2 regions of the Photobacterium carnosum genome follow, and region 2 is predicted to be linked to the other one. Evidence: predicted binding sites of a transcription regulator. Region 2 holds the regulator's gene; the other holds the start of a gene.
The links. The regulator PurR, encoded in region 2, represses purine synthesis genes. The targets are predictions, from matches to a motif close to TNANGNAAACGTTTNCNTNA.
Positions count from the first base shown of each region.

Region 1: purM (phosphoribosylformylglycinamidine cyclo-ligase) is a predicted target of PurR. The motif match lies at 3,671-3,690, and genes of this name have one in related genera.

Region 1 covers NZ_WMDN01000026.1:12,891-19,190, forward strand. Annotated here, with positions in the region: gene dauA (C4-dicarboxylic acid transporter DauA) at 1-275, shown strand, start outside; gene lpcA (D-sedoheptulose 7-phosphate isomerase) at 377-955, shown strand; gene GLP24_RS17250 (class II glutamine amidotransferase) at 1,044-1,841, shown strand; gene purN (phosphoribosylglycinamide formyltransferase) at 1,923-2,564, opposite strand; gene purM (phosphoribosylformylglycinamidine cyclo-ligase) at 2,569-3,609, opposite strand; gene upp (uracil phosphoribosyltransferase) at 3,811-4,437, shown strand; gene GLP24_RS17270 (uracil-xanthine permease family protein) at 4,533-5,786, opposite strand; gene GLP24_RS17275 (DUF2066 domain-containing protein) at 6,062-6,300, shown strand, end outside.
Region 2 covers NZ_WMDN01000003.1:103,341-109,640, forward strand. Annotated here, with positions in the region: gene GLP24_RS04055 (FAD-dependent oxidoreductase) at 1-199, opposite strand, end outside; gene GLP24_RS04060 (carboxymuconolactone decarboxylase family protein) at 213-824, opposite strand; gene GLP24_RS04065 (TfoX/Sxy family DNA transformation protein) at 1,300-1,887, opposite strand; gene purR (HTH-type transcriptional repressor PurR) at 2,261-3,265, opposite strand; gene GLP24_RS04075 (heme ABC transporter ATP-binding protein) at 3,643-4,434, opposite strand; gene GLP24_RS04080 (FecCD family ABC transporter permease) at 4,431-5,468, opposite strand; gene GLP24_RS04085 (heme/hemin ABC transporter substrate-binding protein) at 5,486-6,300, opposite strand, start outside.

The DNA of each region.
Region 1 (6,300 bases), on a different contig from region 2:
AGCATGCAACAATGGAAACACGTGCCGTTGTGCTTGATTTTAGCGATGTATCAACGATTGATATCACAGCTATTCATGCTTTTGAATCCGCATTGGATCGGTTATCTACTTTACCTGTATATTTGCTAGGGGTACTACCGCATGTTGAACGTAAATTGGAGCATGCAGGTGTATTTGAACTGACAAATCTTCATTTAGTGCAGTCAATTACGCAATTGCAGCAAATTTTAGTGGTTAATTCCGACAAAGCATCAGATCAAGAGTCGACACTGTAAGTTATTTGTATGTAAACTGCGATTATTGATGTATTACACCATCAAGCGAGCATATTGCTCGCTTGATTTGTATTTAATGGAAAACATTGAGAGAGCAGCTTATGTATAAAGATCTGATCCACAGCGAATTGACTGATGCCGCTGACGTCCTAAACCGTTTTTTAAATGATGATAAGAACTTAGCAGATATTGAAGCGGCGGCTAAATTGTTAGCTGATTCATTTAAGCAAGGTGGAAAAGTATTATCATGCGGTAATGGTGGTTCTCATTGTGATGCGATGCATTTTGCTGAAGAATTAACCGGTCGCTATCGAGATGATCGCCCAGGTTATCCTGGAATTGCAATTTCAGATCCGAGCCATTTATCTTGTGTCAGTAATGATTTTGGTTATGAATATGTATTTTCTCGCTATTTAGAAGCTGTCGGCGCTAAAGGCGATATATTGTTTGGATTATCAACCTCAGGCAACTCTGCCAATATTCTGAAAGCAATTGAAGCGGCGCAAGCTAAGGGAATGAAGACCATCGCCTTAACAGGTAAAGATGGCGGCAAAATGGCAGGATTGGCGGATGTTGAAATTCGAGTTCCACATTTTGGTTATGCCGATCGCATTCAAGAAATTCATATTAAAATTATTCATATTTTAATTATGTTAGTTGAAAAAGAAATGGAAAAATAATCGTCGATTGGTTATAAATAAATCAAATAATAACAATGATTATTGATCTTTAAATAAGCATGATTCAGCAAAAAGAGCAGAAATAAAAATGTGTGAATTATTAGGCATGAGTGCCAACGTACCAACAGATATTTGTTTTAGCTTTACTGGTTTAATGCAGCGTGGTGGTAATACAGGACCACACCGTGATGGTTGGGGAATTACCTTTTATGAAGGTAAAGGATGTCGAACGTTCAAAGATCCTAATCCAAGCTGTCAATCACGTATTGCCGAGTTGGTGCAACAATATCCAATAAAGAGTCATGCTGTTGTGAGTCATATTCGTCAGGCTAATCGTGGTGGGGTGAGTTTAGAAAATACGCATCCTTTTACGCGTGAGCTATGGGGTAATTATTGGACTTTTGCTCATAATGGTCAACTGACAGGTTATGAGCAATTAGTGACTGGCCGCAATCAAGCGGTGGGTGATACTGACAGTGAAATTGCATTCTGTTGGTTAATGAACCAGTTAGAGATTCGTTTCCCGGTCTTGCCCGCTGATATGACGCCAGTGTTTGGTTATTTTGCGGAGTGTTGTGACACATTACGTCAATTGGGTGTGTATAACATGCTACTGAGTAATGGTGAGTATGTACTAACTTATTGTACTAATAACTTACATTGGATCACTCGTCGAGCTCCGTTTGGTAAAGCATCATTAATTGATGAAGACGTAACAATTGATTTTCAACGTGAAACAACCGCCAATGATGTAGTAACGGTCATTGCTACTCAGCCGTTAACCAATGATGAAAATTGGCAGAAGATGGTAAGTGGTGAATTTCGTGTATTCCATTTTGGTGAAGTGGTTTATGATGCAATTGCAGTAGATGTTAGTACTTGCTAACGGTAGTGCCCGCTATTAGTAACAGATAATAAAAAGGCGATCTCAATGAGGTCGCCTTTTTTAGATAAATAGATTAAGTCATTACTGTGCAGCATAGCCTTGTGGTGGCAGTTTGTTACCATCTAGCACCGCATCACCATTTTGCATTAATAATCGCTGACTCAGTAGCCATTGGATCACTAATGGATAGATATTATGTTCTTGTCGTTGTACTCGTTCAATAACATCATCGACACTGTCTGTTGTGAAAATTGGCACTTTAGCCTGTAAAATAACGGGGCCACCATCTAACTCTTCGGTAACGAAATGGACACTGGTGCCATGTTCTGTGTCTCCCGCATCAATAGCGCGCTGGTGGGTGTTTAATCCCGTATATTTAGGTAACAAGGAAGGATGAATGTTAAGCATTTTCCCTTGATAATGGTTGACGAAATCTGCAGATAAAATCCGCATAAAACCCGCTAACACAATCACATCAGGCTGATAAGCATCAATTCTTTCAATCAGAGCTTGATCATAATCTTGGCGGTTGGCGTAATCAGTTACAGCAATAGAAAGTGTCTCTATGTTGGCAAATTGGGCTCGCTCAAGGCCATAAGCATCGGCTTTATTTGAGATCACAGCAGCAATACGGCTATTTTTGATGATGCCATTGGCACAACTATCAATAATCGCTTGTAAATTAGTGCCATTTCCTGAGATTAAGACAACAATATTATGCATAGCTTTAGTTAATCTCTACTTGCTCTTCACCGACTGCGGCTGTAGCAATTTCACCGAGCAGCCAAGCATTTTCGCCTTCGGCCTGTAAAATTTCAATTGCCAGTGCTGCTTGTGCTGGTGGTAAAGCAATCACTAAACCGACACCACAGTTGAAGGTTCGGTACATTTCATAGGTATCGACATTACCCGCCTGTTGTAACCAGTTAAAAATAGCAGGCCATTGCCAGCTGTTGCCATCAACAACGGCTTTAGTACCTTGTGGTAATACGCGTGGGATATTTTCCCAGAAACCACCACCAGTAATGTGAGAAATGGCATGAATATCACAGTTCTCAATCATTTTTAGCGCTGATTTGACATAAATTCTAGTGGGTGTTAATAAATGTTCAGATAGTTTTTTACCGTCAAGATCTTGATTAAGATCTGCTTGGGAAATTTCTAATATTTTACGAATTAATGAATAACCGTTTGAGTGGGGACCACTTGAACCGACAGCAATAAGTGCATCGCCAGCAGTGACTTTTGAACCATCAATGATGTCAGCTTTTTCTACCACACCAACACAGAACCCCGCGACATCGTAATCTTCGCCATGGTACATGCCCGGCATTTCAGCAGTTTCACCACCGATGAGTGCGCAACCTGATTGAATACACCCTTCACCAATCCCTGCTACAACGCTGGCTGCAGTATCGATATCCAGTTTACCTGTGGCGTAATAGTCTAAGAAAAACAATGGTTCAGCACCTTGTACAATCAGATCATTAACACACATGGCCACCAGATCAATACCAATGGTATCGTGCTGTTTTAGATCTATAGCAAGGCGAAGTTTAGTTCCTACGCCATCAGTTCCTGACACTAAAACGGGTTCTTTATATTTAGTTGGTAATGAACATAAAGCACCAAAACCACCAATCCCCCCCATAACTTCAGGGCGATGAGTGCGTTTAACTACGCCTTTAATACGGTCAACTAACGCATTACCAGCATCAATATCAACACCAGCATCTTTGTAACTAAGAGAAGAGTTTTTGTTGCTCACAGATGATCCCTCAAACGCATTAAAGTAAAAAACCAACATATAATAACAGCAGTTATTATAGTAAGGCAAACGTTTGCGTCAAATTGTGAGTGTGGCTATTTTTTAGCCAATTAAACATTTGATACTATCGGCAATCGATTGGCTTGGTATATAATGCTGCGATTTTTATATTTTTTTATAATTTAGTTCCCAGGAGTCGAGATGAAAGTCGTTGAGGTGAAACACCCGCTGGTTAAACATAAGATTGGTCTTATGCGTGAAGGTGATATTAGCACTAAGCGTTTTCGCGAATTGGCAACCGAGGTTGGTAGCCTATTAACGTATGAAGCGACTTCAGACTTCGAAACAGAAAAATTGATCATTGAAGGTTGGAATGGTCCAGTTGAAGTTGATCAACTAAAGGGTAAAAAAGTGACTGTAGTGCCTATTCTTCGTGCCGGTTTAGGTATGATGGATGGTGTATTAGAGCATATGCCAAGTGCACGTATCAGTGTTGTTGGTATCTACCGTGATGAAGAAACGCTAGAGCCTATTCCGTACTTTAATAAATTAGCGTCGAATATTGATGAGCGTATTGCATTGGTTGTTGATCCAATGCTGGCGACTGGCGGTTCAATGATTGCAACGCTTGATCTATTAAAAGAACATGGCTGTACGCAATTTAAGGTATTGGTACTTGTTGCTGCGCCTGAAGGTATTGCGGCTTTAGAAAAAGCGCACCCAGATGTAGAGCTATACACAGCGGCTATTGATGAAAAGCTAAATGATAAGGGTTACATTATTCCTGGTCTTGGCGATGCGGGCGATAAAATTTTCGGTACTAAATAATTTTAGTATTGATTATCGCTGATATAAAAAACCGGACCAAGAATGTCCGGTTTTTTTTATTTTAATTGGTCGTCTATAAATGACAATTGTTGTAATTATAGATGTTCAGTATCTTCAATTTGTGCATTATCAACCACATTAGTTTCACCTAAATCTTGTGGTAGAATCAGGTTCAATAAAATAGCAACAATACCGCATAGGCTCACACCTTGTAAGCTAAATTCACCGATACCAAATGCCATTCCACCAATACCAAATACTAATGTTACGGCTACAATCACGAGATTGCGGGCTTTATGTAAATCGACTTGATTTATTATCAGAGTATTTAATCCAACCGTTGCAATCGAACCAAATAATAAAATCATTATGCCGCCCATTACTGGTACTGGAATAGTTTGCAGTATTGCGCCTAATTTACCAACAAATGCTAAAACAATTGCAGTAACCGCTGCCCAAGTCATGATGACAGGATTAAATGCTTTGGTCAGCATAACGGCACCTGTGACTTCTGAGTAGGTAGTATTAGGTGGTGCACCAAGAAAAGAGGCGACAATTGTTGCAATGCCATCACCCGCCATTGTACGGTGTAAGCCTGGTTTTTTGAGGTAATCTTTTCCTGTTACATTAGAAATAGCTAAAATATCACCGACATGTTCTACCGCAGGTGCAATTGCTACTGGAATCATAAACAAGACAGCATTGATATTGAATTCAGGCAAGGTGAAATTAGGAACAGCCAGCCAACTTGCTTGTACAACAGGTGTGAAATCAATAACACCAAAACCAAGACTAGTAACGTAACCTGCTGTAATACCGCCGACGATTGGAATTAATTTTAGAATACCTTTAGCAAAAACACTTAAGGTAATAGTGACCGTAAGGGAAATCGCTGAGATCCATAAAGCAGTATCGTGAGCGATTAATTGCACGTCACCGCCGCCAGTTTTACCTACTGCCATATTCACTGCCGCGGGTGCTAATCCTAAACCGATCACCATGATGACTGGACCGACAACAACGGGAGGTAATAAGCGATGAATAAACCCAACACCACGAATCTTGATGATACCGCCCATGATGACATAAACCACGCCCGCCATCATGAGACCCCCCATAGTGCTTGCAACACCCCATGTTTGGATGCCATACATCATAGGAGCAATAAAGGCGAAAGATGAGGCTAGAAAAATGGGTACCGATCGTTTAGTGACGACTTGAAATAAAAGTGTGCCAGCACCTGCGCCAAATAAAGCCACATTAGGATCCAGTCCTGTTAATAACGGAACCAGAACTAATGCGCCAAATGCTACAAATAGCATTTGTGCACCTTGAAGAACCTGCATCATGATATTCATCTCTAAGTAAAAAAAATCGCGCAATCCTATCACGAAAGCAAACGATAACCTAGATTAATAAAAGACGAAAAGTACCTGTAATTGCTCGAATTTAGAACGAATGGCGTTTTGTTTGCATATGAGTGATCTTTGCACTATTAAAAATGTGAGTTATAAAATGATATTGCTGAAATTGTCGAATAATTTTCTCATTCTCTGCGCTATGATACGGCACCAATGATAAAGCCTGTTGTCTGCTTTAATAGGTCCATTTTTTTGAGTTAACCATGAGTCTTACTATGTTGCGATTTGCATTATTATTTTTAGCGGTATTGGTATTGCCGGTACAAGCTGCGACGGTAAATGATCTTTATCGAACCCAAGTTACTTTGATCGGAAGTGACCAACAAGCCGATCAAGCTGCCCGTGAACAGGGATTAGCAAATGTGTTGGTAAAAATATCAGGTAATACTGATATTTTAAATAACGCTACGATTAAAACTGCGATTACTAATAGCGGTCGTTA
Region 2 (6,300 bases):
TTGAGAGGGCAGTGACTAAAATATATAAACTAAAAAAGCTGATATAAGCCGTAATTGGATTTTCAAGGATATGATGCTGTAGCGTTAATTGCTCTTGCTTCGCAGCGTCAAGTGTAAGAAATTGACCAAGATCGAAATAGAACCAAGTGCCAATAATTGCCAAGATAACAGTAAGTAATAATATTTTATTCCGTTTCATTATTGCTCCTTAATTATTCTTTATTATCTGCAGTAGAAGAGGCTTGAGCCGTTATATTCTGCGGTGAATTTGATGTTGATTGGGGTTGAATCGGTAATGAGCAAAACCCTTGAGCTGGTACATCAAGCGCAGTATTAAATTTAGCCGATAAATTTTGAAAACTGACTAATGCAGTTATTTCAATAATATCATCACTGCTATACCACGTTGCGAGTGTTGCTAGCATTTCATCACTGACTTGTTGGTCACTAAGGGTCATTGCTTCTGTATACGTCAATATCGCTTGTTCTTGTTCTGAAAAATGTTCAGAAGTTTGCCAATGGGCTAGTGCTTTAATTTTTTCTAATGAATGACAGCGTTCGGCTAATTTCATTCCATTAGCATCAACACAAAAAGCGCAGTTATTAAGTTGTGATACGCGGACGCAGACTAACGATCGCATAACGGCATCAATGGGGGATTTTTTACGATCAAGATAACCAAAGAACAAAGCCACTAACCAAAAAAGTACAGGTTTTCGTCCCCATAATTTAGCTGGATTGAGTATTTTGCCGAAATGGCGTTTTTGCAACCACAGTACCGGTTTGACCCACAATGAAAATGTTTTTTTGGTTAATATACGCAAGGTATGTCCTTATTAAATGAGAATCACATCGACTCTTAAGTAGCAAGACCGAGGTAACTAATATTGTATTTCATTTAATGACAAAATTTTTTTTTATTCAAAACATTATTGGAAATAATAAATAACAAATAATAATAACGAAAGTCATAATCGTTACATTAAGAGCAAAATGTGACGTGCGTATGTTATTTTTTATGATTAATAATAAAAAATAGTTAATAAAAGGTTTTATTTTATGGTTGTGACGGGGTTTGTAGAAATTAATGAATAAATATTTTATTTTCTTATTCTTTTTATGTGTTTAATTTACTTGTTCAATAAATGTACATTTTAGCGTGCGTTTATCATGTTTATTGATTTGGAATGGGTAATGTAAGGATTGTGTAGGGGTAGATACGTGTATTTGTTGGATAAATTAAAGAGGCACTGGGCCTCTTTATTCTTAAGCGTCACTTAGCCAGTTGACGGATATTTATTATAGTTTAGCTAGCAGTTCATTGCGTCTGCTTTCTGGTATTACTGACCAATGTTGGCCATGTATAGCGCCTTCCAATGCCCATAGTAACTCTAAACTTAATGATGCCTCTTGTCTTTTTTGTAATGCCTTATAGGCGTTGAGTGCACCAATATCATAGAGTTGATCAATCGTTTGAATTCCGACTTTTTTAAGCATCCTCTCATTTGAAAGCCGTAGGTTAGGTAAATCTTTTATTCTATCCGGAGTGCAACATTCTTTTGCTTTTTTATCAGCTTGTGCTGCTTCAAGAGAATATTTTGCTTGCTCTATTATTTTTTCAGGTTCTTCCCACCATTCATCAAGAATAGCGTAATGTTTTGTTCTGACGGGAAAACCTCGTTTTTCATAGATATAGGGTTTTAAACCCGCTTGTTTAAATTCCTCTTTTGTTTTTGCATTTGCTCGTAGATGGAGTTTATTATTAACGACCAGTGCGAACATTGTCTCACCTGCGAAAATACCAAAGCCACCAAACATGGAGCGAGATCTAACGTTGCCTAAATGATCTAATAGCTGTAATGAATTTTTTAATATTGGTTTGTCCATACTTCTACTCGGTGAATAAATGAGTGTCACCTAACATTAAAGTAGTTGTAAATTTACTTTATTATTAAAGTTATTTACGAGATAAATTGCCTACTCTAAATCATCCATGCATTACTCTATAAATAATACTATCAATAGTGAAGTATTATTTATATTTTGTAAGTCTTTTGCTTACTATTATATGTGTTTACAAGGTTCATTATATTCGATCTTTTAAAAAGGTAAGTTTTAATATTAATGACAGCTGATGAATCTGTGAGATTGCTCATGTTTTCTGACGGTAAGGATAGCGACGGTAGAGATAAGGATTGGATTGATTACGAATGGATGAAAAAGCCAATAGAAATATTGGCTTGATAAATAGGTTGTTATATTAGCGTAAATCTTTTACAGACTTGCGTTCAACGATTGCAGGTGCCATTTCAAAAATTTGACGCTCATGATCTTTGTTCTTCATTCGGTCCATTAGAATTTTAATGGCGGTTTTACCTAAACGACGTTTTGGCTGGTGGATTGTCGTTAATGGCGGTGCGAAGTAAGGTGCAAGATCAATGTTATCGTAACCAATAATTGAAATATCATCAGGAACACGTAACCCAGCTTGCTCAAAGGTACTAATAAGTGCCATTGCCATGATGTCATTAAAACAGAAAATAGCCGTTGGGCGCTCGGTCATTGCAATATATTTTTCAGCCGCTATAACCGCTGAATCACACTCAAAGTCACCTTCAAGGATCCAATCTTCGTTAACGGCTAAGTTAGCTTCAGCCATCGCTTTGTTGAAGCCTTTTAAACGTTCACGACAAGTGGTTTTCTCATTATGGCCAGATAAGCAACCAATGCGACTATGACCATGGTCAATAAAATATTTAGTCGCAAGATAGCCACCTTGCTCGGCGTTATCCTGAATTTTATCAGTATGTGGGCTTTCTGGACCCCAGTCCATTACAACCATAGGTAGGTCTTTTTGGCGCTCAAGCAGATCCAATAGTTTCTGATCAAGATCAGAACACATCACTAATAAGCCATCGACACGCTTTTCTGCAAGCATACGTAAATAATCATATTGCTTAGAAAGATTACCTTCAGTATTACATAAGATGAGTGTGTAACCTTCGCGGTAGCAGTACTCTTCAACACCATGTACAACTTCAGCAAAAAAAGGGTTAGTTGATTTAGTTACTAGCATACCAATAGTGCGAGTGGTATTACATTTTAGACTACGCGCAACAGCACTTGGTGCGTAATTAAGCTCTTCAACAGCAGCCAGTACTTTTTTTTGTGTGGCTTCTGCGACAAAGCGCGTTTTATTGATTACGTGTGAAACTGTTGTCGTTGAAACTCCAGCCATACGTGCAACATCTTTAATGGTCGCCATATTTATTCTTCTAATAATGAGTGCTAGAGTTGTTTCTAGCTAATTCTGTGGTACCAAATTGAATAATTACTGAGATGAATATAATTCAATGTATTTACGTAAACTCTCTCGTTAATTATTCAATTTGGCACCGATAATGTTTTATTACATACTTAAATGGTATTAACACCAAAAACCGCATTTGTTTGCGGCTTTTATAATTATTGCATATTTTTCAAGTGTAATCGCTTGCGTTCACATTTTACTGAGTGTTACGCGTAGTGCAACGTTTCAATTGTCTTGGAGTAAATTATTTGATAGCTATCAACAAAAAAACGTTAATTTCAGTAATTTTATCGTAAGGTTACTAAAATTTACTAGGTACGATCAACATAATATTATGATAGTAGATAAGGATAACCATGGACAGGATGAGGATGTACAGAAACGTGCCAGCCATAGATGCTATGAATTATTAGGGGGGTTAATGCTTGCCATGGTGAACCATCGGCTTGAATTTTACCATGCTGAATAATAACCATCCGTTGAGCATATTGTGCGGCTAAGTTGAGATCATGTAATACAATAATAACCGCCGCACCTTTAGCCGCCATTATTTGTGCCATTTGTAATGTTTTATGCTGGTGAGCTAAATCCAAGGCTGATGTCGGTTCATCTAACATTAGAATGCATTTATCATGTGCTTGGCTTAATTGGGTTAAAACGCGTGCGAAATGGATCCGTTGTTTTTCACCACCAGATAACGTTGGATATAAGCGTTGAGCAAGATGAATGACGTCAGTATCTTGCATGGTTTGGGTAGTAATTCGGTCAATTTCTTGACGTGATAAACATAGCGGCATCGTACCAAGCTCAACCACTTCTTTACAGGTAAAGGCAAATGAGAGCGAACTGTGTTGCGGCAAAATACCTAAATGACACGCTAGTTCAGATCGTTGCCAACTATTTATATCACGATCAAAAAATGCAACTTGACCACTTTCAGGCTCTATTTCACCGCACAGTATTTTAAGAAGGGTACTTTTACCTGCACCGTTAGGCCCGAGTAGTGCTGTTATTTCTCCTGCTTTTATATCGATACTAAAATTATCTAATAAGACTTTACCCGCCAGTGTTAACTGTAAATTACGTGCTGAAATTACAGTTGAGCGTGCTGAGGTTGCCGTCATGCGATTCTGCCTTTTTGTTTATTAAGTAGATAAATGAAGAATGGAGCGCCTAAAATGGCGGTAATAATACCCACGGGGAGTTCTTGCGGTGCAAACGCACTACGGGCGATCATATCGGCAACGAGTAAAATCAATGCGCCTAAAATAGCTGAAATGGGTAAGAGGGTTTTATGATTAGGACCTGAAATCATGCGTCCTAAATGGGGGATCACCAGACCAATAAAGCCAATCGGACCCGTAATAGCAACAGTAATACCTACACCCGCAGCACAGACAATAATTAAACTACGCTTTAGATGTTGAACATTTACCCCCATATGACGAGCTTCAGCTTCGCCCAATAAAAACGCATTAAGCGCATTTGCTTGGCGATAACAATAATAATAAATGACGACGAGGCTCACAAAAGCGAGGCCAATATTCGGCCACGTCGCTCCTGCTAACGAGCCCATTGACCATAAAGAAAAATCACGTAGCGCTTGATCATTCGCAATATAGTTAAGTAACCCAAGACCTGCACCCGAAATCGCTCCAATTGCCACACCCGCCAATAGCATTACCACGACAGATGTACCATTTTTATCGGTGCCAAGGTGATACACCAAATAGGTACTAATAGCGCCACCCAAAAAAGCGAAGAAGGGCACAGCACCAATATTCATTAATAAAGGATATTGCGTCATTAACGGGGTAAATAAAATGATCGCAAAAGCTGCGCCTAGGCCAGCACCTCCTGAAATACCAATAATACCTGGGTCTGCGAGGGGGTTACGAAATAATCCCTGTAGAACAGCACCGCAAATAGCCAGTATTGCCCCGATAGCAATACACAATAATGTTCGTGGTAGACGTATTTGATGGATCACGAGATCAATATGAGCGGCAAGCTGATGGTCTCCAGGTAATAATGCTATAAAACTATCTTTATAACTGATATCCATCGGTCCAATTGCAATTGAGCTTAATAATGCAAAGAGCAATGATCCAATACTGATAGTGTAAATAACATGGGGTGAAATACGGCTGTCGTTCATGATGGCTTTATCTCAGATTACGATTGTGGGTAGAAAATATGATTAAGGCGCAGAGCTTCATTAATACTATGGATGCCTAAGCCACCAATTAATGCCGTACCGTCAATCACTGCAATTGCATTATTTTTTGCCGCAGGGGTTGCCTCTAAGACGGGCATTTTTTTGATAAGTTGTGCCATGTCTTTGATGGAGGCTGTCGTACGGTTACTGAGTAAAATAATATCAGGTTGCATTTGTAAAATGGCCTCGGTTGAAACTGGCTTATAATTTGATACCATCGCCGCTGCTGGGTTTATTGCCCCCGCTAAAGTAATAATACTGTCGGCGGTGGTATTTTTTCCGGCAACACTAATTGGTCGTCCATCATGAATCATTAAGAACAATACTTTTTTAGGCTGAGTCTGGTGTGAATTGTTTTGTTTAATCGTTTTTACTGTGGTGGTTATGGTTTGTTTAAGCTGCTGCGCTTGTTGTGAATGTTGGGTTAAGGCTGCCACTTGATCGATTCGATGCAGTAAATCAGGCACCGTTTCACCACCGTTAACAATATCGACCTCAATTCCCGATTGCTTTAACAATGTTAATGTCTTTGGTGGACCCATTTCATCGGAGCCAATAATGCGAGTCGGGGCTAAAGCAATCAAGCTTTCTGCTGACAGTTGACGGTGATAACCCACTTTAGGCATGTTATCTGCCACCAGTGTTTTACTGGTTACATCGACGGCAATTAATTGTTGCTCAGCCCCTAATGCATTAATGATTTCAGTAATAGCAGCACCCGCGCTAATCACTCTTGCAGAATTTGGTTCTGCTTGCGCATGGGCTAAGGGAC